DNA from 2 places in the Bacillus sp. V33-4 genome. Region 1 is predicted to be linked to the other one. Evidence: riboswitches for the same ligand, from Rfam matches in the RefSeq annotation. Region 1 holds a riboswitch; the other holds the start of a gene.
What was found. Region 1 has a riboswitch for FMN ahead of ribE (riboflavin synthase). Riboswitches for the same ligand answer to the same signal wherever they lie in the genome.

Region 1 (16,703 bases):
ATATGCCGGTACATCCGCCCAGGCAAAATCTCCATTCACTGCCAATCCAATCGTTACCGCAGGATTTAAGTGTGCACCACTGATGGATCCAACCGCAAATACTCCCATTGTTACGGCAAGTCCCCAGGCGATGGTTATGACAATCCATCCCGCATTATTGGCGTAAGATTTTTTCAATGTGTTCCCGGCGCCAATTCCGGCTCCAAAGATAATCAAAATCATGGTGCCGATGACTTCTCCCATAAAAGCAGTCATAAATACTCCCCTTTCTTTTTTGAAAGCGTTTGATTTTTATTTAACAACAAGTTTGATAAGAAAAAGGAGATACACGACAGAATAACCCTCTGAAAGAGGCAATCTGCGTGAATCTCCTTTTCTCCATCACGATTCATTAACTTGTTAATTATCAGTATACTGACCTGTGAAAGCGTTGTCAACAAATTAAGATTTTTTTCTTTGTGTATGTTGATCGACCTAGAGGATAAACATATCCCATAGGTCCGTTTTCGACGTGGTAATCGCGACAGCACCTGCTTTTAGGGCATTTTTTACTTCCTCGGGTGAACGGATTAAGCCACCGGCAAATATAGGAGTGTTCAGGCGTTCCTTCACTTCCTTAATCATCCACGGCATTGCACCTGGAAGGACTTCGATGTAATCTGGCTTGGTCTTTTCAACAAGCTTGTAGCTCTTTTCAAGGGCATGGCTGTCAATTAAAAAAATCCGTTGCACGGCTATCACCCCTTTTTGCTTTGCTTTATGGATGACGCTCGACTTTGTTGAAATAAGGCCGTACGGTCGATATTCCTGGCATATGTATTCTGTAGCATAGTCATCGTTTTTAATGCCATGAATCATATCGACGTGATAAATCATTTTTTTATTATGCTGTCGCGCCATCGCATTGACATTTTTTAATTGAGCGATATGCATCTCCAGAAACACACCGATCTGATAGGGACTATCCAAAAATATTTCAAACTCTTTCATACTTGATGACGCTGGCAAGATCTTTTGGTTCACTCTGTTACCTCCATTTGCTGTTCGCAGAATTCAACAATCGCCTCTTTTCAACCGATGGGCAATGCGGGGGCAGTAGTAGCATCACCAACCGCATCACTGCCGGAAAATGGATTACGGGAGGCTGAGCTTTAGCCTGTTTCTCGGATTAATAAAATCATACATGAAGCACATGCAAACTTCCAGATCTCTTTTCATATATGAAAAACAGGGATGGCCATTGTTTTCATGGACAAATCCACTCAACTCCTATGCTTCTTTTCTTGTTTTCGTGGCGGTGCGCTTTTTTCTGGCTGGCGCCTTTTTTGGTTTTGTTTTATCAATAGAAGCTTGCAGGGCAGCCATGAGATCGGTAACATTTGATTTTGGCTCTTTTTCCGTCGGGGTAACCGTCTCTTTACCTGTACGTTTCGCTTCAATTAATTCCAGCAGTTCATTCCGATAGTCATCGGTATATTTTTCCGGCTCAAACTCGGCTGTCAGCTGATCAATTAACATGATCGCCGTATCAAGCTCCTTTTTAGTTACTTTATCTTCGGCAGGAACATTGGGTACATCAATCGCTCCGCGAACTTCGTCCGGATAATGTATCGTTTCCATGACCAGTGTATTTTTATATACCCGCACTACTGCCAGTTGTTCCTTTGATCTAATCACGATTTTGGCGATCCCAACCTTGTCCGACTCATCAAGCGCTTTTCGCAGCAGTGAATATGCCTTGCCTCCTCCATCTCCCGGTGACATATAATAGCTTCTGCTGTAGTAAATCGGATCGATTTCTGTGATCTTGACAAAATCGATAATTTCAACCGCTTTATCTTCATTTTCCTTCTTTAATTTTTCTAAATCATCGTCATCTAGAACCACAAACTTCCCTTTTGTGTACTCAAAAGCTTTTACGATGTCTTCATTTTTTACTTCCTTTTCACAGACCGGGCAAACCTTTTCGTATTTAATTGGTGATTTGCATTCCTTATGCAAAGTGCGGAGCTTCACATCTTTATCTTCAGTTGCTGCATGCAGCTTAATCGGTATATTAACCAGTCCGAAGCTAATGCTGCCCTTCCAAATTGTATGCATACGGATTCTCCATTCGTTTTTGTTTACTCTTAATTTGTGTGAACAGAGGCAAGAAATTCATTAAAACAACTGGAAACAGATTAGTTTTAATGCCAAAAAGGCAAGCTAATATAAACAAAGCTCGAAAGGATGAAAGCAGAATGAAACCGATGCTGCCTACCCTTACGTTTGATGTTCCTAAAGGCGAAAATTGGGTTTATGAGGTGAAATATGACGGGTTTAGAGCGATATTAACCTGGGACAATGACATAACTTTAATTAGCCGGAACGGCAAAGAGCTTCTTTCCTTATTTCCGGAAATTGAACAGTTTCTTGTTGAAAATCGCTCCGTCTTCGAACCCTACCTGCCTTTTGTACTCGATGGAGAGCTTGTCTTTCTCGAAAACCGCTTTAAAGCTGGCTTTGATTCCATCCAAGTTCGAGGCAGGATGCGGTCTGAACAAAGAATACATCAGAAGGCCAAAGCTTCCCCATGCAGGCTGCTGATATTTGATATTTTACAGCTGAAGGGCAAATCCTTAAAAGAGAAGAAATTCATCGAGCGCAAGGAAATTTTGCTGAATTTTTTTAAAACGGCAGGCCTTCCCCTCGAACCTGACGAAAAACAGCATAAGCTGGTTCAGATGATTCCGGCGCATAAAGATTTTAAGAAAATTTGGGAGAAGGTTATCCTGTATGATGGCGAAGGAATCGTCGCAAAGCAGGTGAATAGTCACTGGACAGCTGGAACAAGGACGCGGGAATGGATAAAAAATAAAAATTGGAAGTACGTGTCTTGTTTCATTTCAGCTTATGAAAAGACAAATGGCTATTTTTATGCTTCAGTATTTAAGGATGGCAGCCCTGTCCCGATCGGAAATTTCTTATTTGGACTTAAGCCTGAAGAGAAAAATGCGTTATTCCAGATCGTTAAAGAAAATAAAATAGAGGAAGACAGCGAATTTATTTATGTTGAACCTGCTATTTGTGTAGAGCTAAAATATTTGGAAATATACGAACTGCAAATGAGAGAACCCCATTTCGAGCGATTTCGTTTTGACTTGATGCCTGAAGAATGTACATTCGAAAAATTTGTCCAGCAGCAGAAAAACGTTCCTGTTGATGTCGAAATTACCCATCCCGATAAGCCGCTTTGGGAAACGCCGCCCATTAAAAAAATCGATTACATTCATTATTTACGAGAAATCTCCCCTTATTTTCTGCCGTTTTTAAGGGATCGGCTCTTGACTACAATACGCTATCCGCATGGAATATTTGGTGAAGCATTTTTTCAGAAAAACCGGCCCGATTATACACCTGAATTCATTGACACCAGCGAAAGCGATGGGATCTACTACATTGTTTGCAACGATCTGAAAAGCTTGCTGTGGCTTGGCAACCAGCTTGCCTTCGAGTTTCATGTTCCTTTCCAAACGATTCATAGCACTGGCCCGAGTGAAATAGTCTTTGACCTCGACCCGCCCTCAAAGGATGCGTTTCCGCTCGCCATTAAGGCGGCCCGCTTGATTAAGGAAGTGCTGGACCATCTCAAGCTCATCAGTTTTATCAAAACATCCGGGAATAAAGGTCTCCAAGTATATTTACCATTGCCGGAAAACCGCTTTTCTTACGAGCAGACCCGCATGTTTACATCGTTTGTCGCCGACTATCTCGTTTCAAAGGACCCTGATTCCTTTACGGTCGAACGAATGAAGAAAAAGCGTGGAAAACGCCTATATGTCGACTATGTCCAGCATGCAGAAGGAAAGACGATCATTGCTCCATATTCTCCGAGAGGAAATAAAAATGCAACGATTTCAGCGCCGCTTTTTTGGGAGGAGGTAAACGAAAAATTAACTATAGACACCTTTCAAATAACCACGATGTTAAAAAGATTAAAAACGCAAGGATGTCCTTTCCAAACATTCTTCCAAACAAAGGAAATACAATCATTTGAACCTGTTTTGGAGTTTCTTACCAATGGGGCTAAATAGCAAAAAGCAGCTACCTGTTATAATGGCGGCTGCTTTTCAAATTTAAATATATTTGCTTAAATAGTCTTTTACATGCTCCTGTAATTTTTCATAATGTGTTGATTCCTCTTTGAAGAATTCCTTCGGGCCTGTTTGGAAATGATCAACGGCGTTCCAATTAAAATTGACCTTCGTTTTGTATACATACGTGGCATTTCCAATTAAGTCAATTGAATAATTTCCGTTTTGTTCGTGGATGATACAGTGAACCTTCCCGCCATTATTATAAACCTCGATCGATCTTTCTTTGTCATTTAATCCGTTCAAGTATGTGACAAGACTTGAAGCAGACATCGCCGTACCGCAGGCATTTGTAAAACCGACGCCTCGTTCAAAGGTCCTCACATAAATTGCCCCGTCCTCAAGCGCTGTAACAAAGCTGACGTTCACACCATCAGGAAACAAATCATTTGGGCCATTTACGCGCTCACTCAAGTGTTTTTGCAAGTCTGAATGAATTTGCTCAGCCTCGACGATCGCGACAAGATGCGGGTTTGGAACAGCCAAAGCCGTAAATCGCAATTGATCGGAAAGAGCGGGTATCTTTTCATGATGCAAGCTTTCTTGGGGAAGATTTAACGGTAAATCTTTTAAAGCAAAAGAAACAGGTGAAATTTCAACCTGATAAGTTGGAACATGAGCAAAAAGATCATCCATTTTATTAACAGACAGATTGACCTTCATGGTTTCGATTACAGCACTGCTCTTTTTTTGCAGTTCACAAACATAACGGGCAACACAGCGCAAGCCATTGCCGCACATCGACGCCTCGGAACCATCTGCATTAAACACACGCATCCGTGCATCAGCATGCTTTGAAGGCATGACATACAATATTCCATCCGCTCCCAGTTCGCTTGAACGTTCACATAATGCTTTGGCAAGTTCTGCCCGTTGCTCTTCCGTAAAGACGTAATCATTTGAAAGCTCATCTATTAGTAAAAAGTCATTGCCGGAACCATGGCATTTTATGATATCAATCTGCAAGGACTAAACCTCCATCATCGTTTTACTGGCTTTAAAAATAGCTATTACAAGAGTGCCACATTTCAGTTTAATATTCAATTAAAGTTATTCCTATTGTGCTTTTCCAAACACAGTTATTTTTTTCGGCAGTATACGAATGAACTCGCCTATATTAACTTGTTTTGGTTACTTGCTTCGTCATTCAGGAGATGATCAGACCAGTTTAACGCTTCAGCATAGATCAAGAACAAGTCCTTTTCCTCAATCTTAAACTCACGGCATTTCTGATTAATCTTAATCCAATCCGCTTTTTCAACTGCGACGACAAGGTCGAGTACTTCCTTATAGCAATTTGGCTCTCCTTTTAGAGCTTCGCAAATCTCGTCTTGCAGCGGCAAGTCTTTGAGGATCTTCTCCATCGAAGTTCCCATCACCGTATCCATTAAAGAAAACATACCTGTCATGAAGAAACTTGAACAAAACGCTGTTTGTTTCTTTAGCCTCGCAACCGATTCACACATTTTAGCTCTGGTCAGGCAAATTTTTATTGTTTCCTTTGATAAACTTTTTGCCATTCCTGTTGTCTCTCTTACTGCCATAACATATATCCACTTTTGGGTTTCGATTAACCCGAGCAAAATAATCGCCTGGCGGATTGAGTTAATTTTATATTTCGGGCGAAATGCCGGTGAATTAATTAGCTTTAACAATTTATAAGAAAGGGATAAATCTCTTTCTATTAGTTCTGAAACCTCATCAATACTTGGTGCAGTCATTGAAAAATTTTGGATCATTTCAAAATAGGACGGGAAGTACGTAGGTATATCATAGGTCGAAACAATGTCAGGCTTTGAAAAGAAATAGCCCTGAAAAAAATCGTAGCCTTTTTCTTTTGCTGTTAGAAACTCTGTTTTCGTTTCAACTTTTTCAGCAAGCAGCTGAATATTCTGCGACTTTGCTGCAGATTCGATCCTTTCCCGGATTTCTGACGATGTTTGTAAAAAATCTACCTTTATGATATCAGCGTAGCTCAGCAACTCAGAAGAATATGGGTTTTGCTCATTTAATGCATAGTCATCAAGAGCTATTTTATAACCGAGCGCTTTCAGTTCCTGGCAAATCTCAATAATTTCTTCACTAGGCTCGACCGACTCCAGTATTTCAACAACAATTTCGCGCGGCCGAAAATAGGTCGGCAGCCGCAATTGAAGAAGATTTTCTGTAAAATTAATGAAGCATGGCTTGCCATTCGCTACATCATCAATTCCGATGTTCAGAAAGCTATTAATAATTACATCGGCGGTTGCCTGATCTCCATTTACATTCGGAAACACATTTACTTGATTGCTTCGATGGAGAAGTTCGTAAGCAAAAACTTCTTCCTTCTTATTAAAAATCGGCTGCCTTGCAACAAAAACTTCCATTCCTGTTAACCTCCGAACCGTCTGCAAATGTCTATTGATCCCACCCTACATTCTAGCGGAAAGATCATTGTAACTTTGTCGAAATTTGTAACTTTCAGAAAACTTTTTACATGATAAGCAATTATCTCCTTTATTTGGACGAAAACAAGCAAGAGATTACAAAAATCGTGAAAACAAAAAGAGACACCCTAAGGTGCCCCCTTCTTGTTAACTAATAAAATGAACGACAAAATTCATTAAAAATAAAGCAGAAATGAAATATAATGTTAAAGAAACTTCGCGTGCTTTACCAATAGCAATTTTCAAAATTGGATAAAGAATAAATCCAATCGCAATTCCGTCAGCAATGCTGTAGGTAAATGGAATCATCACAATAATAAACATAGCCGGAAAACTTTCACTTAAATCCTTCATGTCAAGATTGCGGATATTTTGCAGCATCAACCCGCCAATAATGATTAAAATCGGGGCAATCGCACTGTCAGGAATTAATTTGATCAATGGGATTAAAAATGCCGATACACCAAAGAGCAGGCCTGCGGTGACAGCGGTCAACCCGGTTCTCCCCCCGGCAGCCATGCTTGCTGCACTCTCAACCGTTGAAACGGTCGGACTCGTGCCGAATAAACCAGAAAGCAGTGCAGAAACAGCGTTTGCTTGAAAAGCACGTGTGAATTTCTCGGATCTCCCGATAAAATTCAAATGACCGTGAACAAGGCCGATATTCTCAAAAACAAGTACCATCGTCATTGAGAAAACGGCTACCCAGAAAGTAAAAGAAAGCACTCCATCAAAAGAAAAAGCCGCAAACACAGTCGAGTAATCATGCAAGGTAAACGTTTTTTCTGCCGAGGCAGCCGGGCCAATTAAGCCGAAGGACCAGGAAATGATCGTCCCGGCGATGATACTGATAAAAAAATTGCCGGAAACGTTACGTAAAAACAAAATGATTGCAATCAAAAATGTCAAAATCGTTGCAACCACCTCTGGATTCCCTAGTTCACCAAGTGAAATAATGGAGTTACTGCCCCTTACGATAATCCCGCCTTTTTCAAGTCCGATGAACATGAGAAACAGGCCAAGACCAACCGTAATCGCCTCCTTCAAAGAATACGGAATCGCCTCACTTAATTTTTTCGCATACTTTGAAAAAGCAACGATGCAAAACATCAGTCCGGAAACAAACACGACTCCTAGTGCTTCCTGCCAGGATAACCCCATTGAGTTGACCATCGTGTAGGAAAATAAAGCATTAATTCCCATCCCGGGCACGAGTAAAATCGGGGCATTTCCCCACAATCCCATTAACAGGCAGCCAGTCACCGAGGTCACAATCGTAGCGATGATCGCCGCTTCCAAAGGAATTCCTGCTTCTGAGAGGATTAGCGAATTCACCGCAATGATATAGACAATCGTAAAAAAACCGACCGAGCCGGCCAGCATCTCTTGTTTTACCGATGTCTGATTTCTTTCAAGCTGAAAGAATTGATTTAGCCTATTGTGCAATTAAATCATATCCAGTTTTTCATAGCCCTCTCCCTACCCGCTTTGCCTGAAAAGTTCAGGTAAGCCACAAGTCAGTATTTTATCAGAAAAGTACTGTTAATTCTACAGAAAGCATTTTGTAAAAGCTTTATACCCAATCTGGATTTCAAATTTTCAACTGCTTTGCATGTAAAAACTAGATGTAAAACTTGATTCCCCAATTGAGTGGATAATCTGACAGCCAGAAAAAAACAAGCCCCACACTGGAGCTTGTTCCGTCTATTATAGCTGCTTGTACAAATTCGCCATTTCAATGGCACCTGTTGCTGCTTCCCAGCCTTTGTTTCCAGCTTTTGTACCGGCCCGTTCAATCGCTTGTTCAATTGTTTCGGTCGTCAATACGCCAAAAATGATTGGGATCCCTGTCTGGAGGCTGCTGCTGGCAACACCCTTTGCCGTCTCGCCGCTAACGTATTCGAAATGGGGTGTCGCCCCTCTTATTACTGTTCCGAGCGTAATGACAGCATCATATTTTCCTGATTCGGCAAGTTTTTTGGCCATCAAAGGAATTTCAAATGCTCCCGGAACCCAGGCAATCGTGACATCTTCTTCCTGGACGCCATGCCGATAAAGCGCATCCTCGGCACCGCTGAGCAGCTTGCTTGTGATAAATTCATTAAAACGGCCGACAACGATCGCCATTTTCAAGCCTGTTCCAATCAAATTTCCTTCGATTATTTTTTTCATCGTGTTTCTCTCCTTATATACAATTTCATCTTTTTTGAACAAGTGAATCATGTTTAAGACGGTATTGAATTAAATCCGCGATTGTAATCATCCTCATATCAAATTTATTGGCAAGCTTCTTCAAGTCAGGAACTCTGGCCATCGTACCGTCTTCATTCATGATTTCACAGATAACCCCGGCTGGCGGCGAGCCGCATAATCTAGCTAAATCAACAGCCGCTTCCGTATGGCCGGCTCTTTCCACGACACCGCCGTTGTTGGCGATAAGCGGAAAAACATGCCCTGGACGTTTAAAATCGCCTCCGGTTGCTTTCTTATCCAGCATTTTTCTGATCGTTAAAGACCGCTCAAACGCACTGATCCCCGTCGTCGTTTCAACATGATCAATGCTGACGGTAAAAGCCGTTCCGTGTGAATCGGTATTGTTTTCGATCATTGGGTCCAATCGTAGCTTCTCGGCCATTTTTTTTGTAATTGGCACGCAAATCAAACCCCTGCCTTCCTTCGCCATAAAATTGATCACTTCCGGGCTGGAAAGTTCAGCGAGACAGACAAAGTCTCCTTCATTTTCGCGATCTTCATTGTCACAGACAATGACTATTCTTCCCTGTCTTAAATCTTCAAGGGCATCTTCAATTCGGTCAAACATTTAAATTCCACCTTTCAGTTACATGAAGCCGTTTTCCCGTAAGAAATCAGCAGATATCCGGTTGTCTTTTTGCTGGCTGCTCATTTTGTTCTCGATGATGGTATGTAAATATTTTGCAAGCATATCGAATTCAATATTCACAATCTCGCCTGGTTCCTTCAAGCCAAGAACGGTTTCTTTACTTGTGTGGGGAATGAGCGAAACGGTAATGAGATTATTTTCTACCGCAAAAATCGTTAGTGACGTCCCATCAATCGCAATCGACCCCTTAAAGACAACATACTCAATCCCGTGTTCGGGAATTTCAATATCAACGTATATGGCGTTATCTTTTGTTTTCTTACGGATGATCGACCCGGTACCATCAACGTGGCCTGTAACAAAGTGACCGCCAAACCTGCCGTTCGCTGCCATCGCCCGTTCGAGGTTCACAGGCGACCCTCTCCGCAAAAGCGACAAGGAAGTCGATTTATACGTCTCCGGCATCACATCGGCAGCAAATGAATTAGCATTGAATTCGGTTACCGTCAGGCAAACTCCATTGATCGAAATGCTATCGCCAAGCTGAATATCTTCAAGCACCTTTTTGGCATAAATATTCAATTTTAACGCTTCACCCTGTTGTGAAATACGCTGCAATGTGCCAATTTCTTCAACGATTCCTGTAAACATTCTTTCTCACCACCTTTATGGATGCCCTTCTGAAAATTTTAATTTGTACAATTAAAAACCCCGTACTAAAAACAGTACGGGGTGAAAGCCATGACAAAATAAACGTTGTAAAAAGCTATTTTCCAACGCATATTTATGCCTTCTCCCATCCAGACTTTTACTGTCGGCTTTGGAATTTCACCAAATCCACCGTTTCCAAAATGTGAAAACGGGTCACGGGCTTAGAGACCGATGCCTCATCACCGCCGGTTGGGAATTGCACCCGACCCCGAAGGCGGCTATAAAATATAGCCATACTAAAATTAAGTTGTTATTGCTATCGTACATTAACGTAATAATTTATGCAATTTTTAGATTCAGGTTTTTGTACCACAGGATATCTGTTAAAGTGTTTAATCTGTGGATCTTGCTAACAACAGTTACAAAAAAACAGGAGATGCAAACGGCATCTCCTCTTCTTATGGTAATCTTTTCAGTTCATCTTCTAAAAATTCTTTATTTACTCCGCCGATAATTCTGCTGCGAATGATTCCGTCAGAATCAATAAAAAGGCTTGTCGGGTACGTGAGTATTTCGAACCGGGAAGAAACTTCATTCCTCTCATCCATTGGAATTGGAAATGTCAGTCCGTACTTTTTCACAAAATCAACGGCATCCTGCCTGTTTTTTTCTGTAACCGTTGAATTGACGGCAAGTATTTCATAACCATCCTTTTGATATTTCTCATACATTTCTTGCATATAAGGCATTTCTTCTTTGCATGGCGGACACCAGCTTGCCCAGAAATTAAGTAGAAGCTTTTTTCCTCTTAATTCTTCAAGGATGACCTTCTTTCCTTCGATATCCGTTAATTCAAAATTGGGGACCCGATTTCCCGGCTCTATCCCAATCGGAAGCTCGTTTGGATTATTAACTTCCTCGTACTTTTCAATTTTGAGAATCTCTTCACTCGGTTTGTTATCCATTAAAATGAAGGTATCTACTAGATACAAAACAAGGATGGCGGCAGCTGCCATTATCAACAATCTTTTCAAACCTGCTAACCTACTTTCATTCCCCTTTTACAGTTATCCAAAAAAAGCATTATTATTGTAAATATTTAATAGAAACTAGCCATCGCGGTTGGTTTTATCATACACTATTTACACAACAAGAAAAATTGATTTAGCTTTTAAATTTGAAATTGCTTTCTTAATGGTTCGAGTAGCGATAATACAGTGTCAGAAGTGAAAACATCGCCAACCGTTTTTTTTGCGAATCCTTGCTGTGAAAGGTTAGGACTGGTGTGTTTGGGTCTTTAAACTGTTTGCTCCATTCAAGCGGCATCCAGCCTTTTCTCAAAATAACCTCCGGTGTCCGATCTGTCCAGACATAGCGAATATCTGTAAACGCAGTTGAACCCGTTAAATGAATATTTATTTTTTCACCATTCATATCAATGTGAAAAGATTTCAGTGAGTTGCGCTTGATTCTGACCATTTCTGTTTGATCAGAGTCAGTTACGATAATCTCTTTTTTTTTCAGTTTAATGATTGCTGCAAGTTGATTATTACCATTATAAAATCCGTATTGGGCCGGAATCGACTTATCTAGAAAATAGGGCAGCAGCCATCTCCATTTCCAAAACCGCAGATCCTTGATTTCCCCGGCAAGAATTCCGTCCGGGTTGAATAATAGCATTCTCAACGAAGGAGCAGGAAGAAACGTTAATAGCAGCTGATCTTCGTTTAACGCGTGTTTTCCCTGCTGTGGTTTATCATTGAATGTGAAAGCACTGCTTCTAGACTGTTCCTCAAGTAAAAGGTGTTTTTGATAGGAGAAAAAGCTAAGTAATAGAAATGGAGCAACCAAAGCTAAAATGGGCAGCTGAATATTCAGCCATAACGAAATGCCTAACATTAAACCGGGTGGAATAAGGAATAGGAGGCTGCCATTTAACGAAGTAGCAGCCGAGTGCTTATAGTACTGGTGAATGGTCATTCTTGTGCACCTCGCCTGTTTGAAATCTAGTTCATGTTCAATCATGAATCCTTTTTAATAGTCTATTATTCTTCTTTGTAAAAGATGATTTTTTTGGAGTGAAAACGCAAGATAAGTTACAGACAGGAAAGAGGAATGTAAATGATCAGAGAAATAGCTGCGAAAGACGCCGAAAAATTTCTTGAGCTATTAATGGAAGTTGATGACTCGGGTTTTATGCTTTTCGAGCCCGGGGAACGAACATCGTCTGTTAAAAAAGAGGAGACTAAAATTAGCCAATTTTTAACAAATCTGCATACAACCATATTCGTAGCGGAAGAAGATAACCGGCTGACCGGCTACATTATTGGCATCGGCAACACCCAAAAGCGCAAACAGCATGCAGCCTATATAGTCATTGGTATCCGTTCAGGGTATCGTGGCCATGGAATCGGCACAATGCTGTTTGAGAAATTGTTTGAATGGGCAAAGCAGCGAGGACTGAAAAGGCTTGAATTGACGGTGATTAAAACGAATGCACCAGCCTATCATCTTTATAAAAAGATGGGCTTTAAACTTGAAGGGGAAAAAATCGGCTCCCTGATCATCGACGGGGAAGCAGTCAATGAATATTATATGTATAAATGGCTCGACTGATTGGCGACTACCGTCCGATCTGTTTTTGAGCGTTATTACAAAATAAGGGCTGACTGAATGGAATTAGCCCCGTATGTTTCAGTAGCTAACAATTGTTTCCGGTTCTATATTTTGATAGAAAAACAGACACCTCAAGTGAGATGTCTGTGAGTATCGCCACCCTGTCTGCTAGAGAATCCGAAATATAAATGGAATTCGGTATTCTTCCCCTTCAAATGCTTTAATTGCTGCGATGATCGTAAACACAACTGTAAGAATTCCAATAATCCAGATCGTGACAAAGCCGATTAAGACGAGCATCAACAAAACGCTTATGATCGAATAAATCGCGTAAGAAATAATAAAGTTAAAATACTCTCTGCCGTGATAATCAACAAAAGCGGATTCGTTTTTCTTTATTAGCCAGATGATCAGCGGGCCGATAAACGTGGTAAAAAAACTGCTCACATATATCGCGGTCGCCAGAAGCCTTTCGTCATTAGTCGGTCGTTTTCTATCCATCGCAGGTTCCCCCAAATTAGAATATACTTCTCTCTATTATTTACGTTCCATCTTCTAAAAAGTTTCCTCATTTAAATGACCCGGCACTTGATTATGTTTGATGTTCTTGTTTAGGACAACTTGAATACAAATGATTATAGACAAAGATACAAAGGGTGATAATCAATGTTGTCTAAGCTTGAAGCGCTCGTACTGGGGATGATTCAAGGTTTAACCGAATTCTTGCCTATTTCCAGCACTGGCCATTTGTATTTGGGAAGACACTTTTTTGGGCTTGATGAAGCAGGACTTTTTCTCGATACAATGCTCCACGTTGGTACACTGCTTGCCGTACTTGTAGTCTATAAGAATGAGCTGCTAAAAATGCTAAAAAATCCGTTTGGGAAACTGGCAATGCTCGTCACAGTAGGGACGATTCCGGCTGTCATTGTCGGGTTTCTGTTCAACGACTTGTTCGATTCTATTTCAAAAACCGGCGCTACGATTGGTTGGGAGTTTCTCGTCACCGGCTTGATCCTCTGGATTGCCGATAGTGTAAAACATGGAGCAAAGAATATCGATAACATAGGCTACGGCGATGCACTTTTCATCGGTTTTTTTCAGGCAGCTGCCATTTTTCCGGCGTTATCCCGCTCGGGGCTAACGATCGCAGCCGGTTTATTTCGAAAATTGGACCGGGAATCGGCCGCTTATTTTTCTTTTTTGCTGTCGATCCCAGCGATTGCCGGAGGCATTGTTCTCCAGGCTGGCAAGCTGTATTCTGGGCATGTAGAAGCGCTTCCCTTCAGCAGCCTGCTGATTGCGACATTGGCATCTGCTTTGTTCGGATATGCAGCTGTCGTCTGGATGATTCAATTTTTAAAAACAAAATCGCTGAAGATCTTTGCCGTTTATGTTTGGATTCTCGGGTTTACAATACTTGCCCTTCAGATCACTGGTGCTTTTTAAGCATGTTTTAAAGGAAGGAGTCAAATGAAGACTTTATTGAAAAATGCGAAAGTATATCCGATTGCCTCACCACCATTGTTAACCGGTGATGTCTTAGTAGAAGACGGTAAAATTGCCCTGGTTGGGAAAAATCTTGTGACCGGCAGTGACGCGAAAATCATTGACTGCGATCAGTGCTATCTGTTTCCCGGGTTCATTGATGTGCATACCCATCTCGGTCTTTACGACGAAGGAACGGGCTGGGCTGGCAATGACGCCAATGAAACGATTGAAGCAATGAGTCCGCATATCCGGGCCATCGATGGGGTTTATCCTTTAGATCCCGCATTTTCGGATGCGGTCAAATATGGAATTACAACCGTGCATGTTATGCCGGGCAGCGCGAATGTGGTTGGGGGAACGACGTCCGTTATTAAAACTTGTGGGAAAAACATTCAAAAAATGCTTATCCAGGAAACGGCCGGTTTAAAGATTGCCTTTGGCGAAAATCCGAAGCGGATTCACAGTCAGGGAAATAAGGATTCTATTACGAGAATGGGGATTATGGGCATGCTGCGCGAAGCGTTTTACGAAGCAAAAAATACTGACCAACCAGACTCGCTGAGAATGGCCCCGCTAGTAAAAGCATTAAAGAGAGAAATCCCCGTTAGAATCCATGCCCATCGTGCAGACGATATCATCTCGGCAATAAGATTTGCCGAAGAGTTTCGTCTTGATCTCCGCATCGAGCATTGCACGGAAGGGCATCTCATTGCAAACGAGCTGGCAGGGCAAAAATTAAAAGTCTGCGTTGGCCCGACATTAACGAGAAAATCGAAGGTCGAACTAAAGAATAAACACTGGAGAACTTATCGGGAACTGACAGAGCATGGAATCGAAGTTTCGATCACCACTGACCACCCATACACCCCGATACAATACTTAAATGTTTGTGCCGCCATCGCTGTCAGGGAAGGATTATCCGAGCAAAAAGCGCTTGAAGGTATCACCCTGTTAGCAGCGAAAAATTTAAGAATCGACGAAAAGCTGGGGAGCATTAGTGCGGGAAAAGACGCTGATTTAGTGTTATGGAGCCATCATCCTTTCCATTTTTTTGCTAAACCAAAGTGGACGATGATCGACGGAAATTTCGTCTTTACAGACAGTTAATTTTTTGTAGAAAAATGTTAAAATTCCGCTATAAAAATTAACATTTTACCTATTTCTTTTTTGATATTTTTTTAGTATTATACCTTAAGTACGACGTTTTCAAAGCTTTTATAAAAAAGTAAATAACCGTATGCGAGCAATTGGGAAGGCAAATGGTGCGCCACCAGTTTACTGGTTCTAGTGGGTTCGATTCCCACCCCGAAATTTTTTAGCAACATTACAAAAAATTTCGAGGGTGGACCCAGAGTCTATTTAGGTATGGATTCGGACTGTCCTCAGGATGGAGGTAAACACATGCTCAAGAAACGTGATCTTCACGACTGTCACGCCTTGTATGATTTAATGGTTCACCCTGATGTTTTTCCTTTTGTACGCCAAAAAGCTTATTCCTATGATGAGTTTTTATTTATAACAAAACAGACCATTGAAGCTGAAGAACGTGGTGAAATCATTTCGCGAACGATTCTTGACGAATGGGGATGTCCAATCGGGACGATTAACCTGTTTAATATTCAAGATAATGCGGGCTTCTTAGGGACATGGCTTGGCAAGCCATTCCACGGAAAAGGATACAATCAACTAGCGAAAGACGCGTTTTTTGAGGAGCTTTTTTATGAGGCCGGCATTGATACGATTTTCATGCGAATCCGCACTGAAAACGTCCGTTCACGGAAGGCTGCCGAAAAACTGCCTTATGCCATCAAAGCGAATGAAACAAGAAAAACCATATATGATCAATTGAATGCTACAGGAAAAATTTATGATTTATTTGAAATCCCGAAAGATGTCTATACCTTGCAAATTCTCAGGAACGGTGCACAGCAGCAAGACGCTTCACATTTGCTTGAAGCATAGGCTGCCGGCGTCGTTCGAAGATTATTGTCCAATACAACTAACGCTCCGTGCATCGGAGCGTTTTTATTTTGAACTATATTTTTCGCATTGACCGCCGTATGCTGATTCTATTTGACTTTTGCTCGGACCATTTCCAAATAGAGATTTCGAATTATATACGTTTTATATAGTTCTAGCTTTCTTCTTTCAACCGGATGCCTTGTAACACCCTCTGCCTTTAATTGTGAAATATACCAGCCTTTTGAACCACGGTACGCCATTAGTCTACCCCTCTTTCATTACGCTTGTCTCGATGACATATATGTATGCACAGGCGTTATAAAAGATGACGGCTCTAATAGACAAACCAAGTTTACATGCATTTACTCGCTTTGTTGCTTTTTACGATCGATGGGAGATATAAAAGCTCATCAACATCTGGTGTATGATATAATTTTTTCCGTTATACGAAAAGAAAACGAGGGCAAAAAACATGGAACGAACAAACAGCAGAAAAGAAAAGCTAAAACAATTATTTGTCATACTCCTTCCCATTTTGGTCACCCAGCTGGCCATGTATGGGATTAACTTCTTTGACAT
Region 2 (16,703 bases), on a different contig from region 1:
AAACGATCTGCAAATAAGTTTGGAGATATCCTGGGAATTGCTCGATGATGTGACGAAGGGTGCAATCTTTGATGACCAGAACCAATATCACCTTTCGCCAAATTCACAGGGAACCGACGATTTACCGCTTGCTTTATTAAGGGATGATCCAGATTTGTCCAAGGTTTTTACCGACAGGGATACGGTAAAAAAAATCTCTCCAGTCAATGAAGAAAACCCGAATATGAACCGTGATTCGCAAATACTAATTGTCGGTGTTCCTTTGAATGAAACAGGTGCTGTTTTTATTTATCAATCACTTGAAGTGATGGAGGAAACGACCCGCTCGACGACCAAATTTATTTGGCTTGCCGCAGGAGTTGCCATCATTTTAACGACGATTTTTGCTTTTTTCTTATCAACGAGAATTACGGCACCGCTACGGAAAATGCGCGAAGCTGCTTTTGAGGTTGCGAGAGGAAAATTTGACACGAAGGTTCCTATCTTAACGAATGATGAAATAGGCGAACTGGCTACCGCTTTTAACCAAATGGGCCGCCAATTGAAGTTCAATATGAACGCATTAAGCCAGGAGAAAGAGCAACTTTCGAGCATTTTAAGCGGAATGGCCGATGGCGTTATTACGTTTAACCGTGATGGGACAATTTTGATCACCAACCCTCCGGCCGAACGTTTTCTGCAAAATTGGTATTATGAACAACATGAAGCAAATAATCAGGAAGCAGTTCCTTCCGAGGTGATGGAATTATTCCAGCTTGCTGTTGATACCGAAAAGGAGCAGGTAGGAGAGATCTCCTTTCAAGGCCGTTTTTGGGTGATCATTGTCAGTCCCTTATATAATAACAAGTTTATTCGCGGGGCTGTCGCTGTTATTCGGGATATGACCGAGGAGCGCCAGCTGAATAAACTCAGAAAAGACTTTATTGCCAATGTATCGCATGAGCTTCGTACGCCGATTTCGATGATGCAGGGCTATAGCGAGGCGATTGTCGATGATATTGCCGGAACGGTTGAAGAAAAGCAGGAAATGGCTAAAGTCATTTATGATGAATCGCTGCGGATGGGCCGCCTCGTCAACGAGCTCCTTGATCTGGCCCGGATGGAAGCGGGATATATCGAACTAAATACGGAAGCAGTTGAAATTCGTCCGTATATCCAGAGGATTATCCGCAAGTTTCACGGGCTTGCAAAAGACAAGGAAATCAAGCTCACTTTTTCGATTTTAAGTGATGAAGAATATTTCGTATTTGATCCCGACCGGATTGAACAAGTACTAACGAATTTAATTGATAATGCGATCAGGCATACGCCGGATACAGGTAAGGTTGAAGTGATCATTAAAACGAATGAACGGGGTTTGTTTGTGGAAGTAAGTGACTCAGGCTCCGGAATTCCCGAAGAAGATATTCCGTTTGTTTTTGAACGGTTTTATAAAGCGGATAAGGCAAGAACGCGGGGCCGTTCCGGTACTGGTCTTGGCCTTGCAATTGCCAAAAATATCATCGATGCCCATAAAGGAAATATTACAGTGCAAACAAAGCTTAACCTCGGCACGATATTCTCGTTTTTTGTCCCTCGAAATATCGGATAAATTAGCCAGTTTTGCCGATTAGTCTTGATTCACGGGAAACATTCATTGTTTGCAGGCAAATATAAGAAGGAAGGAACAGGGAAGAATTTCCTTGAAGCCCTTCCTTTTTTCTTTGAAAGAGTCTATATTTAGGAAAAGGAAAGCGAATAGAAGCCCATGTCAATGTGAGAGACTCAAAGGTGAAACTTTTTATACATAAATTACGACTATTATTTTGAACGGGGAGGGGAACCGATGGACTCCGTTTTTGAGGAATTGTATACAAAATACCATCAGGATGTATTTCAATTCTTATTTTATATGGTGAGAAATAGAGAACAGGCAGAGGATCTTGTTCAGGAAGTATATATTAGAGTGCTGAAGTCTTATGAGCGTTTTGAGGGGAAGAGCAGCGAAAAAACGTGGTTGTTTTCGATTGCAAGGAATGTTGCAATTGATTTCTTTCGCAAGCAAAAAGGATGGAAGCAGCGGCTGCTGGACAGATTTGACTGGTCAACCCAACAAGTCATGGATGAACAGCCGATCCCGGAAGAGGTAGCAATGCAGAATGAGGAAATTCGCGCGATGTACGGATGTCTGAAACAGTGTACTGTCGATCAAAGAATGGTTGTCACTATGCGTTATATCCACGGGCTGTCGATCAGCGAAACGGCTCAAGCACTGGACTGGACCGAAAGTAAAGTAAAAACGACCCAGCACCGGGCCTTGAAGGTGTTAAAGAAGAGAATGGAAGAATCGATGGAAAAGGAGGGTATGAGCATTGAAAAAATCAGAGTGGAGCGATGAGCGCATTGAGAAGCTGCTCGGGCAAATGCCAAAGCTGACAGATCATCGCAATCCTCAGGATATACATCAAAATATTGCCGGAAAGCTCGGGAAACGAAAGCGCCAGGCATGGCTCATGCCGGGTTTGGCCACGGCTGCCGCCTTAATCCTTTTCTTTATTTTGGCACCCGAATTATTGGATTGGCGGAGTTCCCCCGCTCGCGATACGAATCTAGAATCGGCGGAGCGACAAAATGAAGGGCGGCAAGAAAATAAGATCGCACTGGAAAGCAATAGTCGTGCCGACAAAGCGGAGAAGAATAGCCAGCAAGAATCAACTGCGGACATCCAGACAAATCCGGAAGAAAACAACCAAAATACATTTGCCGCAAAAGGCTCCGATGCTTTAAGTCCGCTGCCTGAGAGGACGGCCGTTTATGAAGACGATTTAAACGGACAGGAATTATTGACATACGCCTTGCCAGCAGATGGTGGCAACAATATTGTCCCGATCAGTGTGCTTGTTGCAAATGAGGAAAAAAAGCCATGGCTTGACCTGTACAAGAAAACAGCCGGCCAGCTTATGGAAGAGACTTGGGGTCTCGATGAGTATTATCCTCTTAAGGCAGAGTTAAGCATGGATGAAACAAAGAGGGAACTTACCATTAATTTTGCGGCAGATTCGCAATACGGCCAGGGCTCACGCAGCGAGATCACGATACCAGAAGTACTGGAACAAAATTTCGCCGGCAAAGTTGATACGGTTATCCTGAAAACAGCGGGTGAACCGGGGTTGATGCTGGGGAATAACGGTCCGCTTAATGAGATCAACTTGGCAAGTGCTCAATCGACCGGTGACCATGGTTACTTTTTCTTAAACCAGGATGGTCGTGCACAACCGCTTTTAGTTCCGTCATCGAAGGAATATAACACGATCGATGAAGCGTTTATCGCGATGCAGAAACAATCAACAGAGGGAAACCTTATACCATCGATACCTAGTCATTTCGAAATTACACCTGGCGAGAAAAATGCAAAGCTGTTGTCGGTCGAGCTAAAGGGCTCTGAAAATAATGAAAATGCGGCGGATTTAGTCTATACGGTCGAAGCGATTTTATTAACAGCCAAAGACTTCGGCTACGAAGCTGTCATCCTGAAAAACGATGAGGTGAAATCGATCGGCGGCTTTCCGGTTGCCGAGGTAATCAATGTCCCGCTCGGAGCAAATAAGCAAAATATCAGAAAGTAAGATCAGCCGAGAGAAGGCTGATCTTTTTTACTATTGCTGTGCGCGATGCTTTAAGCTGAAGTAAGTATCCAGGACCTTCCGGCCAATCTCCATGTTTGGTGAGGGACCGCTGTCTGCCTGATAAACCCACGGAACAATAACGGCCATCGCTACTTCCGGATTATTATACGGAGCGTATGCTACTAAGCTCAGATTCATGACTTCCGGAGGAGGCCCATCTGATTTTTTTCGCTGTGGGCCGTCGTAGAATGCCTGGGCGGTTCCTGTTTTTCCGGCAGGCAGGTAAGTGGCAGTACCAAAGGTCCGATAACCCGTTCCGCCGCTTTCCTGCATCACCTTTTGAAAACCGAGCTGGACGCGATCAAGCCATTCCTCCTGAACGTCCAGTTTATTTAAGACCGTAGTCGGGATTTTCTTGAAAACTGGACCAAGCTCATTTTGATTGGAAGCGGGCTCGCGGATTTCTTTCACAATATGCGGTTTAAGCCGGTATCCATCATTGGCGATCGTTGACACGTATTGGGCCAACTGCATCGTGGAGTACGTGTCATACTGGCCGATGACAAGATCAAGCATATGACCTGGCAAGGTACTCATTCCTTTGAAGCCATTTTGTTCATTTGGCAAGTCGATTCCTGTTCTTACCCCTAATCCAAACTGGGCAAAAGAATCCCTGATCGTGCCGAAGCCCTGAATGTCTAGAGGCAATGGCATGTCTCGACGGTAGTGCCCTTTTCCAATTCGGATTGCGGTGTGGAACATATATACATTGGAAGACAGTTTAAGAGCTTCAACATCGTCCGGTTTGCCCAGATATTTGTACGAGCCTTTTTCCTGCGGAGTGCCTTTAAATTTTAATGGTGTATCATCGAATCGGTCAGTAGGCTTGATCACGCCCGTTTTAAAACCGGTTAAAACCGTAGCCCCCTTAACAGCGGAACCGACATTGTAAGTAGTAGTGATATTGCCAAGTGCATCATCAATCATCTCGTTCTGGCCGGTCTCTTCGTTTTTGACGATTCTCTTTCCGGCCATCGTTAAGATTTCTCCTGTCTTAGGCTCGATTAACACGACGTATGCCCGGTCAAGCAGGCTTGTATGTGGTAGCTGCTTGGTGGCCCAAAGCTGTTCTTCAATGATTTTTTCAACAGCAATCTGCAGGTCCATATCGATCGTTAAGACAAGGTCTTTGCCGCGCTGGCCTTCTGAAATGACTTCAGTGCCAAGGACATTGCCGGCTTTATCGGTGATGTTTTTGATTTTTGCTTTATGGCCATGTAATACATCCTCATATTGCATCTCAAGATAACTTTTGCCAACCCGGTCATTCCGGCTGTAGCCTCGCGATAAAAAGTAATCAATCCGCTCTTCAGGGAGGCCATCATCTGTTTCAGTAGTGTTTCCGAGCACGGATTTCAATGTAGGTTCATATAAGTATTTTCTTTGCCAGTCAGCCGTCGTATCGACTCCCGGCATCGCGTTTAAATTTTCGCTGACGAGTGCAAACTCTTCCTTTGTGACATGATCATTTTTCACGATTTGCGGTGTCAAAGCGTAGCCGGAATTTAGTTCGCGGTAAATCGCGAGAACTTTTAAATCATCCTCCGAAAGCTCCTTTAAGTCCTCTTCGGTTATGCGATCAAGCTGTAACTGATAAAGCTGCTTATCGGTCAATTTTTTCTTTTTAAACAACTGAAGTTCAGCCTTTGTAATTTTTCCGGCTGCTTTTTCCGGATTTCGCAGGATCCAGAAATCCTGTTTATCCCTTTCCCGAATTTTTTCCGTGTCAACGGTGATCAGCTTAGCCAAATTTTCTGCCGTCACAAGCATTTCTTTCGGGGTTGTTCCCTGCAATTTAGTATACGTTATCGCATTAATTGGCGTATTATCGATGATGATTCTGCCATGCCGGTCATACATTTTTCCGCGCGGAACGGGTTTTTGTACAGTAATGTTTTCGGTTCTGTCGACCTCCTGTTTAAAATCATTTCCATAGACAATTTGCACGATTCCCAATCTTAATATCAATAAGGAAAACAATATAAATACAACGAAAAATAACAGGTTTAACCTGATCGGAAGATAGCGCTTTTCTTTTTTCTTTTTCACCGGATCCCACACTTCCTTCAAGAACGCAAAATATTGGCTGATGATTCCATTTTATAGTAATATGAGAAAAGATTCTATTATATTTGAAAATTTTAAATAATTGAATCAATTTCACAATGTAACAAGCTAAACCGAAAAATGAATGAAGTTGGCTAGATATAGAAGAGTATGCCGTAGGAAACGAATAATCCTAAGAAAAATCAGTTTGCATAAAATGTCAGGAAACACCAAATACTGTTTTCATATGCTGACACTTTGACATGAAGTTCTAATAAAGTACAAACATACATAAGGTGAAAGGGAGAGTACAAGTTAAGGAGGAAAAGAATGAAAGACTACATAAAAAGATTTCTGATTGCCGGTATTATGGCATTGTGTGTTAGTTTATTATTTCTTGGCGGAAAGCACTCCCAGGCTGCCTCACTGAACATAAGCGAACAAACGGCCCATTGGATTTGGCCTGCTGATGGCGTTATTACAGATTTGTACGGCACGAGACATGGACATCACAAAGGAATAGATATCGCAGCGGAAAATGGTGCGCCTATTTATGCTGTCGATCGAGGAACGGTTGTGAAATCATATTACTCCGGTTCGTATGGACATGTCGTGTTTGTAAGGCATCCAAATAATTTTGAGACGGTGTACGCGCACTTAAATAAACGCTATGTACAGGATGGCCAGACGGTCAGCCAGGGTGATTTGATTGGGGGAATGGGCAATACAGGCGATTCGTCAGGAGTACATCTTCACTTTGAAGTTCATGAGGCAGAATGGACAGCGGAAAAGAAAAATGCTGTTAACCCGGTTGCCGTGTTAGGCAATATCGCAATGGGCGAAGCCGTCCATGTATTTAAAAATGATAAACCTGGTCATACCGCAATTGAAGCTGCTGCCAAGCCCCCGTACGACCTGGATAATGAAGCTGTAAAGTCTGAAAAAGAGCCAGAACACCAACAGGAAATTATCCACACTGTCCAGCCAGGCGAAACCCTATGGTCAATTGCTGAACATTACAAGACCTCGATTAACACGATTACAACTTTAAACGGAATTGACGGAAATATGATGATTCAGCCAAACCAAAAGCTTTCAATAAAATCGTCCAGTAAAAATCAGTATATAGTCCAACCGGGCGATACATTAACAAGTATTTCCCGCGCAGCAAACACGACCGTTAAACAATTGATAGAAATAAATAATCTGGAATCAGCGTTAATTCAGCCGCAGCAATTGCTGACCCTTCGCATTGATGAATAAATCCGAATGCCATTATTGATTTTTTTCTTGCCGATGTCCTTTTCTAAAAAGTATAATGATAAAAATTGGAGAGGGCGGAGAATATGCTGACGGATTATCATAACCATCTGGAAAAGGGAACGCTGACACTTGACTATTTACGGAAATTTACTGAACAGGCAGCCCAAAAAGGGATTGACCATTTTGGGATTTCCGAACATGCTTATCATTTCTATCAGACTGCAAATATTTTGCAAAACGATTGGGTAAATGAACGAAGATATTATGATATGAAGGATTATGTAAAGCTTTTTCACGCGGCCTGGGATCATAATATTGATGTAAAGATGTCGATCGAAATGGATTATACGCCTGGAAAACATAAAGAGATGGACCAGTTTATTAATCAATATGATTTTGATTATGTGATTGGCTCAATCCACTGGGTCGGTGATTTTGGCATCGATCTCAGTGAATATAAACATGAATGGGATAAACGGGATATTCATGAAGTGTATACTGCCTATTTTGATCAGGTTGTTACCCTCGCTGAATCGAATCTTTTTGATATTGTCGGGCATCTCGATCTTGTGAAAATTTTCAAATATGTACCAAAGGACGAAGAATTTTTATTGGCGCAATACGAACGGGCCGTAAACGCTCTTGCAGAGTCAAAAACATGTGTAGAAATAAGCACAGCCGGTTTAAGAAAGCCTGTCGGCGAATTATACCCGGACAAAAGGCTGCTGGAAATGTGCTGCAACAAGAAAATTCCGATCGTTCTCTCGTCTGATGCCCATGTCCCCGAAGATGTCGGGGCTGACTTTGACCAGGCGCTGAAGCTGGCACGGGAGGTTGGCTACCAGTCGATCATGACCTTCTCGAAAGGAGAACGAAAAGAATTTCCGCTTGGGTAAAAGAAAACAGAGTTTGCACACACGTACGTTACATAAAAAAACCGGCCGGTCAGCCACGGCCAATCATGCGCAAAAACAGGACAGAGGCCGAGCTCTGTCCTGTTTTTGTTAAGATAACAATATAGGGTTAATCGAAACGATGTCGTCCAATTCGTGTAATTGGTCGACCATTCCTTCCTGAAGGGGTCTATCAAACGATAAAAGCATGATTGCTTCTCCGCCTGCCTGCTTTCTCCCAACTTGCATCGTCGCAATGTTGATGGAATGGTCACCAAGAATTTTTCCAACCCGGCCGATGACACCCGGCCGATCCATATGCTGAATATATAAAAGATTTCCTTCAGGGAGGAAGTCGATGTTGAAGTCGTTTAAAAAGACTATACGCGGCCCGTAATGGTCGATATATGTACCGCGGATCGTGAACTGGCTTTCATCGCCTTTCGCTGTCACAGTTACGCTGTTTGCATAACCGTATGTATGGGTTGAAATTTTTTCCCCAACTGTAATACCGCGTTCCTTTGCTGCCAGTAAAGCATTTACTTCGTTCACATTCACGTCGATTCTGTTTCGGAAAAATCCTGATAGGAGTGCCTTCGTTAAAAATGATGTTTCCAAATCAGCAACAGAACCGGAATACGTTACCGATATTTCCTGGACACCTTCTTTTATGCACTGTGATAAAATGGTTCCGATCTGTTTGGCCAGGTGATGATAGGGGCGGATCTTTTCGTATAATTCCTTGGATATAGCAGGAAGATTGATAGAATTGGAAACAGGCTTATCTTCTAGAAATAATCGGACTTCTTCTGCAACCTGGGTGGCAACATTTAATTGAGCTTCTTTTGTCGAGGCACCGAGGTGGGGAGTGGCGATAACATTGTCAAATTTCAACAACGGATTTTCTCCCGGTGGCTCTGTTTCAAATACATCAAGGGCAGCCCCGGCCACATGTCCGGCTCCAATATACTTAGCAAGAGCCTGTTCATCAATAATCCCTCCGCGGGCACAATTCAAAAAGAAAACACCTTGTTTCGTCTTTGCCAATGCTTGTTCATTGATGAGGCCTTTCGTTTCTGCTGTAAGCGGGGTATGAACGGTAATAATATCAGCTCTCGTCAACACATCATCAAGCGAACACGCTTCAACTCCGAGATTTACAGCACGTTCTTTTGTTAAAAACGGATCGTATACCTGCACCGCCATCCCGAACGCTTTAGCCCGCTTTGCCAATTCGGAGCCGATTCTGCCCATTCCAATGATTCCGAGCGTCTTCCCGTAAAGCTCTTTACCGACAAAGGCATTGCGTTTCCATTCGTAATCTTTCATTGAACCGTGGGCCTGGGGAATGTTTCGCATCAATGAAGCCATCATCGCAAAAGTATGTTCCGCAGTGGAAATCGTATTTCCATCAGGGGCATTAACGACGACGATTCCTTTTTTGGTTGCAGCTTCGACGTCAATATTGTCAACCCCTACACCAGCACGAGCAATAATTTTTAATGAATGCATTTTCTCAAGCAGTTCTGAAGTAACGGTTGTCGCACTTCTTACTAACAGAGCATCCACCTCATCAAGAACTACATCCGGATCATCCGTTTTTTTCTGGATGATCTCGACATTCTCCATTGTGAGCAGCGGCTCAAGGCCGGCTTCACTTATCGAATCTGCCACTAAAATTTTGTGCATATATCCACCCGCTTTTCCAATATTATTAAACAATTTTCTGATTATTTTACAAGACGAACTTTTATCTGTCAATGCGCTTTGTTTTACACTTTAAAATGTAAACGCTTTAATTTGATAAAGTTAATAATGTCGATAACCAATTAAAATCGTAAGACAATATTCAAAGTTTTTGCATGCATAGTTCTTCACAAATTAGCTTTTTTTCAGTATACTTATCTCGTAAAACTAAATACGATCTATCTTCGGGGCAGGGTGAAAATCCCGACCGGCGGTGAGGAGCCAGTGCTCTTAGCCCGCGAGCCTGATTGAAAAGCGGACGCATATTCGCGACAAGCTGACGTCATCCAAACTCTGGGGGAAATCTCCAGTGAAAATGAATGTTCGCCTGTGTGAATAGCCAAAGCTCGACAATGTTATTTAGGCAGATTTGGTGTGAATCCAAAGCCGACAGTATAGTCTGGATGGGAGAAGATGGAGGTTCTGCAGACATTTAAATCATGCAGGGTTTAAATGTTTATTACGCGTGCCTTTGTAATTTCTCCCTCAAACTATTGTTTGGGGGTTTTTTACGTAGTGCATGCCAATGCTGAACCTTTCTTCTATGTGAGATGGGTCTCAAAAAGGAGAGAGGAATATGAAAAAATTGAAGGTTAAAGCGTTAGTATCGATTGGGATGCTAAGCAGCATCGCTTATGTTTTAATGCTGCTGAACTTTCCAATCCCACCGTTTCCGAGCTTTTTAATGATTGACTTCAGCGACATTCCTGCATTGATTGCTGCGTTGATCTTTGGACCGGCAGCCGGAATTCTGGTAGAATTGTTCAAAAATATTTTAGATTATTTTTTGACAGGCAGCGCGACCGGAGTTCCTGTTGGTCATATTGCCAATTTTATTGCCGGAATTACCTTTATACTGCCGACCGTTTATTTTTATGAAAAATTAAAATCGAAAAAGGGCATGACCTTCGCGCTTGTTAACGGAACTGTTGTAATGGCGATTCTGATGAGTGTCCTTAACTATTTTGTTATCTTGCCTGCCTACACCTTTTTCTTGAACGCACCGGCAATGTCTGCTGTGGAGACACGGCAGTTGATCGTCACCGCCATCCTGCCGTTCAATATTGTAAAGGGTCTGTTCATATCCCTTGTCTTTATGTTGCTGTTTGCCAGGATGCAGACATGGATTGGCAAACAGACCGCTTATCGAAGCATATAACCTGATGAATTGAAATTAATGAAAAGCCGGATCTTGCGGAATGAACGAATTGTTCTGCATCGTCCGGCTTTTTTGCTAGAAAAAATGTAAAAATCCCCTCTCTTAAAAAAGAAAGGGGATGAGTAGCTTAAACTGTATCTGGTGATAATTATTCGAATTTAGTCGCGTCTCCATCAAACGGCTCATCAGCAACCTTAATCGAGTCCGTTGGGCAGCCTTCAAACGCGTCCATCATGTCGTCAATCAGAACATCAGGAATTTCAACAATCCCTTCATTATCATCAAGTGTCACGAATGCGATGCCTTCATCGTCATAATCGTAAATGTCTGGTGCAGCCGCTCCACATGCGCCGCAAGCAATGCATGTGTCTTTGTCAACGATAGTATATTTTGCCATGAAAAACCCTCCCAATAAATAAACAGTTTTTATTCGATCGTTTTCCTTTAAAAACAATAGAAAACGGATTCCTTAATTCCATTGTAAAACTGTATGACCAACATTTCAATAGAAAATGTAATGAGAATGCTTATCATATCAACGTTTGCTACAAACTTTCCCTATCTTTCGCCATTTAAAACGGATTGCATTGTCGATTCATGTTAAAATGGACTGTAGAGAATATGGTTCCAATTATTTTCTCGCAATATTATTACTATGATTATGAGTTTATTTTTAGCTATTTTTGATTCGGAAAAGCAGCTGCCCGGGAAGACTATCTTCGACCGGACGGCTCCAGTTTTATTGACTGCGCAATATCCTGCGGATCTACTGTTTAGCAAGTGAAAAAGGAACAGGTGATAAACATGTTCAATGCCTATTTAGGAATGATCATTTTATATTGTCTCAAGCAAATAAATGGCGAAAGAACCATCTACTCTGTTTATCATCTCTTGAAAGGGAAAAAATCATCCCAGACGATTCAGGATGCCTACCTTTTTAATATAACTGTATTGTTTCAGGCGTTCTCTTTTATAACCAGAACAGAATTCGATCAGACCGTGCTGAACTGTGCGAAACAGGGCATGCTCCAGGAGACGGTCTCTCAGCACTATATTTTGACGAAAAAAGGCTCAGATTGGCTGGCCCAAGAATTGGATGCAAAACCGATACCCCTCTCGTTGAATGGCTGGAAAAACCATCACCTGACAGATTTGTTCTGGGAACGGTTGTCGATTCTCATTCAAGTTTGTTCTAATCTGCTTCATCATGAAACCAAGTACATACCGGTACAAAAAAGGAAAGAAACGCTGTTTTGGTTAAAGGGATACTTATCTGCCTATGGAAAAAACAGAGCGGAACTGGCCGAGCAGCTTCACGCTCAATTGACAGCTTGTCTTGAATTAAACAAAGAGTCCGACCCCTCGGTTATTGTGTTACGCCTTTCAGGCCATAACAGGGCCGGATTAACACGAGTACAGGCAGCGATGCAGTTAGGGACTGATTTGGGCTATTATCATCTGCAATTCCTTGGCTTCATTCATTATGTATTAGATTTAATTAAAAGGGAACCCGACCAGTACAGGCTGCTATATCCGTTAATTACTGATCTCCACAAAGAGCTGCCGTTAACGAAATCGACTGCGCGAACATTCGAATTGATCAATGAGGGCCGTTCCCTTCTAGAAATTGCTGCAATCAGAAAGTTAAAGCAAAGCACGATAGAAGACCATATTGTCGAGATGGCATTAAATATAGAGGAATTTGATATTTCCCGATACGTTGATATCGATAAACAAATGGTGATTCAAAAAGCAGCGGAATTAACATCTTCCAAACAGTTGAAACAAATTAGGAAATATGCCTCTGCGGCGGATTATTTTGAAATTCGCTTAGTAATGGCAAAACTAGGTGGCCACATATGGACTTAGAGGCTTTATTAAATCAATTTTTTGATCATGATGAATTTAGGCCGGGACAAAAAGAAACGGTTGAATCGATTTTGCAAGGAACGCATACACTGGCGATGTTGCCGACCGGAACAGGTAAATCGTTGTGTTATCAGCTTGCCGGCTATGCAACCGAAGGAGCTGTATTAATTGTGTCGCCGCTCCTTTCTTTAATGCAGGACCAAGTTGAGCAAATGATGATGCGCGGTGAAAAAAGAGCCGTCGCTCTAAATTCTTTTTTATCGCCCGCAGAAAAGCGGCATGTTTTAAATCGGCTTCATCGCTACAAGTTTATATTCATTTCACCCGAGATGCTGACGGTCGAATTTGTGATAAAAAGGCTAGTCAGCTTACCTGTCTCCCTTTTTGTCATTGACGAGGCCCATTGTATTTCGCAATGGGGATATGATTTCCGCCCCGACTATCAAAGGCTTGGTGAAATTCGCGTCCGCCTTGGGGAACCATTAACATTGGCCCTCACTGCTACAGCAACGAAAGAGGTAAGAGCGGACATCATTCAATCTCTGAAATTAGCGGAAATGAATGAAATCGTCTTTTCGGTTGACAGACCGAATATTACACTTGTTGCTGAACATCTAGAAGACTTTCGCTCCAAGCAGGAGAGGCTGTTTCATTATGCAAGCCTTTTAAGAGGGCCGGGAATTATCTACTTTTCCAGTAAAAGGCTGGCTGAGCAAATGGCTCAATTGTTGCGTGATAAAGGAATAGCCAAAGTAATGCCGTACCATGGTGGGATGGAACAGGAGGATCGAATCCTTGTCCAGCAGCAGTTCCTGCTTGGACAACTTAATATCATTTGTGCAACAAGTGCATTTGGGATGGGAATAAATAAAGATAATATCCGCTTTGTTATTCACTATCACATGCCGATTCAGCTTGAATCATATTTGCAGGAAATAGGCCGGGCCGGAAGAGATGGAAAGCCAAGTGTCGCGATTTTATTATATTCTTCCGGAGATGAGCAGCTCTCCGCCCAGTTGGCTGAAATGGAGTTGCCTTCCGGGGCGCAGCTGCACAGGCTGGAATCATGGCTAGTTGAAACCGACAGGACCGTGCGTGAGTACGATTTAGCCGCTGAAGAAATCATCAGTTTCTGCGGATTTAGTGAAATACAATGGAGAATCACCAGAAAACACCTGCTTGAAGGCTTTGACGCCAGGCAGCCCCTGAACGAGACAATTGCCAGACTCGTCGCTTTTTCAAATGACCGGGCTAGATTTAAAAGCAGGAAAATTGAAGAAATGAAAAAATGGGTCGATGGGCACAGCTGCCGCCGCAGAGCAATATTGGATTATTTTTCCGAAACCCTCTCTTCATCTGTAGCGAATTGTTGTGATGCCTGCGGTTTCGACTTGCATCTTTTTGAAAATACCATTAAAAGTGACATTCAGCCAGACAAAGAAACAAGTGGAAATGATGAATGGCGAAAGCTTTTGGCTGAAATGTTATTAAAATAAAGTGGGCGGAAGCAAATGAATAATAGGTATAAAGAACTAATAAAACAGTTATCGACTAAAGAATTGCTGTTTCATTTGTATGGAACGCAAATCTTACTATTAACGATTTCGCTGATTTTAGGTATGATATTATTTGACAGCCGTTCAGCATTTTTCGACTTATTTAAATGGTCTGATCCTAATATCCTTTTTGTAGGGGGAATCGCAGGGGTTGGGGTTGTATTAGTCGATATGCTGCTAATGAAAGTCCTGCCTCCTTCTTTTTATGACGATGGAGGACTCAATGAAAAAATTTTCCGTAACGTTAATATAGCCCACATTGCCGTCATTTCAGCGGTGGTGGCTACAGGGGAGGAAATATTGTTCCGGGGAGTTATTCAAACGAACTTCGGTATAATCGTGTCGAGTATTATTTTTGTTCTTGTACATTACCGTTATTTATTTAATTGGTTTTTGTTTAGCAATATTGTGCTGTTAAGCTTCTTGATCGGGTTTGTTTTTTATTGGACAAACAACTTGTTAGTCACAGTTTTTATGCATTTTTTAATTGATTTTTTGCTGGGTTTAACGATCAAATATAGAAAAAACGATAACCAGCTTGGACAGGAAGGGATGTTTCATGAATAGAGAAAATCCTTATAGAGATCAGGCGGAACGCTTGAGAAAAAAAATCAATCATCCCGATAGAGAAGAATATAATACAAGCACTGGATTGCCTCCAAGAAACGAAATTCACCGGGATAGGCAAAAGAAAAATAATTGGAAGTTGAAATACCCGATTATCCGTCTTCTCGCTCTTTTTTTTATTTTGCTGCCAATCTGTATTTTCAGTGTCTATTCGTATTTAAACGATAAGCCGGGAGGGACAGATACAAGCGAGAAAGGCAGCGGCTATGACATGATCGACATTGATAGGTCGCAAGACGCGTCAACCAAGAAAGAGCCTGCCAGCAACTTGGACGATCATGTTGCAGAAGAAAATCCAAACCAGCAGCCGCTCATTATCCCTTCAGCTGAAGCTACGGTTGCAACTGGCGGCAATAAAGACGGTGAGACTGCACCAGAAGAGAGTACCAAACCCGCACCCGTTGCAGAAGCAAAAGCTGCAAGCCCTGCTGAGGATAACCAATCCGAATCCAGTGCAGCTGTTACGCAGAAAGAAGATGAGGCGGCCGTGATTTATCATACGGTCGCTCCCGGGGAAACGATGTACAGAATTGCCATGAAGTATTACCAATCGCAAGCGGGCATTGATAAAATTAAGCAGGCAAACAATATTAAAAACAACGAAATTCAAGTGGGTCAAAAGCTGAAAATTCCAATCGAACAGTGAGAAGTTCCGGTCATCTCGACGGGATTTTTTGTTGTCCAAAGCAACATATATTATTGGACAAGTTCATACATTTTTATAAAAAGGCATAAAGGAGGGGACGTGTTGGAAACACCGATCAAGATGCTCGACGACAAGACAGATGAGACTACCAAGCAGATGCTTCAAAGTGTTGTAAAAAGGAAAAGAAAATTCGACCGCTTTAAATTTCGGCATTTAATTGTCATGTGGCTGACCATTTGTTTTGCTTTTCTTTATCTCCTCTATTTGTATGAGTCGGTGCTCCAGCCGTATTCATATTCGTTTGCTTCAATGTTTTCGGCGTTTGTCAGCAACTCGGTTAATTTTTACTGTTTAGTGTTTGTGTTCGGAACATATGGGTTAATGAATTTGTTAAGAGAAAAGCGTGAAAAGGCTGAAAAAGAATTCCATGCGTTAAGATGTGAAATTATCGATAAGAGCAAGGATTTATGGAAGAAAGAACAAGAATGGAAATCGCGGCATCTTGTTTTTGAAATGATGAAAAAAAATTATGATATTAACTTGTATCACGAAAACAAATAACAATGTCTCATTTTTTTGGACAGTTTGTAAAAAAACTTGAACATGTCACAAATAAACTGCACAGAAAAAGGGATTTTTCTGCGCGTAGAGAATATATAGTTATGTCGAATTTTATTATTAGAGGTGATAAGCATGTTTGTAAAAAGCATCATGATTCCGAAGTATAAATGTTATTCGATTCAACACGAAGAAAGCGTAAGAAATGCTCTGAATATGCTGGAAGCCCATCAAATTGACGGCCTGCCTGTCCTGAATGGTGATAGTTACGCAGGGGTTATCACAAGAGCATCGATCTATCAAAATTTCTTTATTTCCGGAAAATCAAAAGACGATTTTTTGGAAACTACATTTGTGAAAGATATCGCAACCCACCAGGAAAAATTTTTAGAAGGCCAGGAAATTTTTGAAACTACTTTGTTACAATTAAAAAATTTTCCCCTTCTTGCTGTGGTCGATGAAAAGAGGGAATTTCTTGGAGCGGTCACGAGGTTTGATGTCATGGAACAATTTCAAAGCGCATTTGGCATGCATAAACCGGGCGTGAGAATTGCCTTTACTTCCGTTGAAACAGAAGGAAGGATTGCCCGGCTTGCTGAAATAGCCCATCATTTCCATGAACATATCATTTCACTGGTGACCTTTGATGAAACCGATAAGCTTGTCCGTCGAATT

Region 2: it holds a riboswitch for FMN, as region 1 does, so the genes downstream of both, CVD23_RS11820 (ECF transporter S component) here and ribE (riboflavin synthase) in region 1, are expected to answer to the same signal.

Annotation. Positions count from the first base shown of each region.
Region 1 covers NZ_PGVC01000038.1:63,726-80,428, forward strand. The annotation lists gene CVD23_RS14550 (MIP/aquaporin family protein) at 1-255, opposite strand, end outside; gene CVD23_RS14555 (glycerol-3-phosphate responsive antiterminator) at 475-1,023, opposite strand; gene ku (non-homologous end joining protein Ku) at 1,270-2,100, opposite strand; gene CVD23_RS14565 (DNA ligase D) at 2,241-4,073, shown strand; gene dapF (diaminopimelate epimerase) at 4,116-5,099, opposite strand; gene CVD23_RS14575 (EAL and HDOD domain-containing protein) at 5,246-6,502, opposite strand; gene CVD23_RS14580 (NCS2 family permease) at 6,710-7,945, opposite strand; gene ribH (6,7-dimethyl-8-ribityllumazine synthase) at 8,270-8,734, opposite strand; partial or broken gene ribB (3,4-dihydroxy-2-butanone-4-phosphate synthase) at 8,766-9,383, opposite strand; gene ribE (riboflavin synthase) at 9,402-10,055, opposite strand; FMN riboswitch at 10,189-10,335, opposite strand; gene CVD23_RS14600 (TlpA disulfide reductase family protein) at 10,514-11,089, opposite strand; gene CVD23_RS14605 (hypothetical protein) at 11,247-12,035, opposite strand; gene CVD23_RS14610 (GNAT family N-acetyltransferase) at 12,177-12,671, shown strand; gene CVD23_RS14615 (DUF4870 domain-containing protein) at 12,840-13,172, opposite strand; gene CVD23_RS14620 (undecaprenyl-diphosphate phosphatase) at 13,338-14,120, shown strand; gene CVD23_RS14625 (amidohydrolase) at 14,145-15,269, shown strand; gene CVD23_RS14630 (GNAT family N-acetyltransferase) at 15,564-16,124, shown strand; gene CVD23_RS14635 (YflJ family protein) at 16,232-16,384, opposite strand; partial or broken gene CVD23_RS14640 (MATE family efflux transporter) at 16,597-16,703, shown strand, end outside.
Region 2 covers NZ_PGVC01000029.1:120,012-136,714, forward strand. The annotation lists gene CVD23_RS11785 (ATP-binding protein) at 1-1,591, shown strand, start outside; gene sigX (RNA polymerase sigma factor SigX) at 1,826-2,377, shown strand; gene CVD23_RS11795 (negative regulator of sigma-X activity) at 2,352-3,605, shown strand; gene CVD23_RS11800 (peptidoglycan D,D-transpeptidase FtsI family protein) at 3,636-5,714, opposite strand; gene CVD23_RS11805 (M23 family metallopeptidase) at 6,042-6,974, shown strand; gene CVD23_RS11810 (histidinol-phosphatase) at 7,058-7,870, shown strand; gene serA (phosphoglycerate dehydrogenase) at 7,979-9,556, opposite strand; FMN riboswitch at 9,791-10,033, shown strand; gene CVD23_RS11820 (ECF transporter S component) at 10,191-10,772, shown strand; gene CVD23_RS11825 (ferredoxin) at 10,921-11,169, opposite strand; gene CVD23_RS11830 (helix-turn-helix domain-containing protein) at 11,577-12,641, shown strand; gene CVD23_RS11835 (RecQ family ATP-dependent DNA helicase) at 12,632-14,137, shown strand; gene CVD23_RS11840 (CPBP family intramembrane glutamic endopeptidase) at 14,153-14,764, shown strand; gene CVD23_RS11845 (LysM peptidoglycan-binding domain-containing protein) at 14,757-15,470, shown strand; gene CVD23_RS11850 (YpbF family protein) at 15,573-16,031, shown strand; gene CVD23_RS11855 (CBS domain-containing protein) at 16,164-16,703, shown strand, end outside.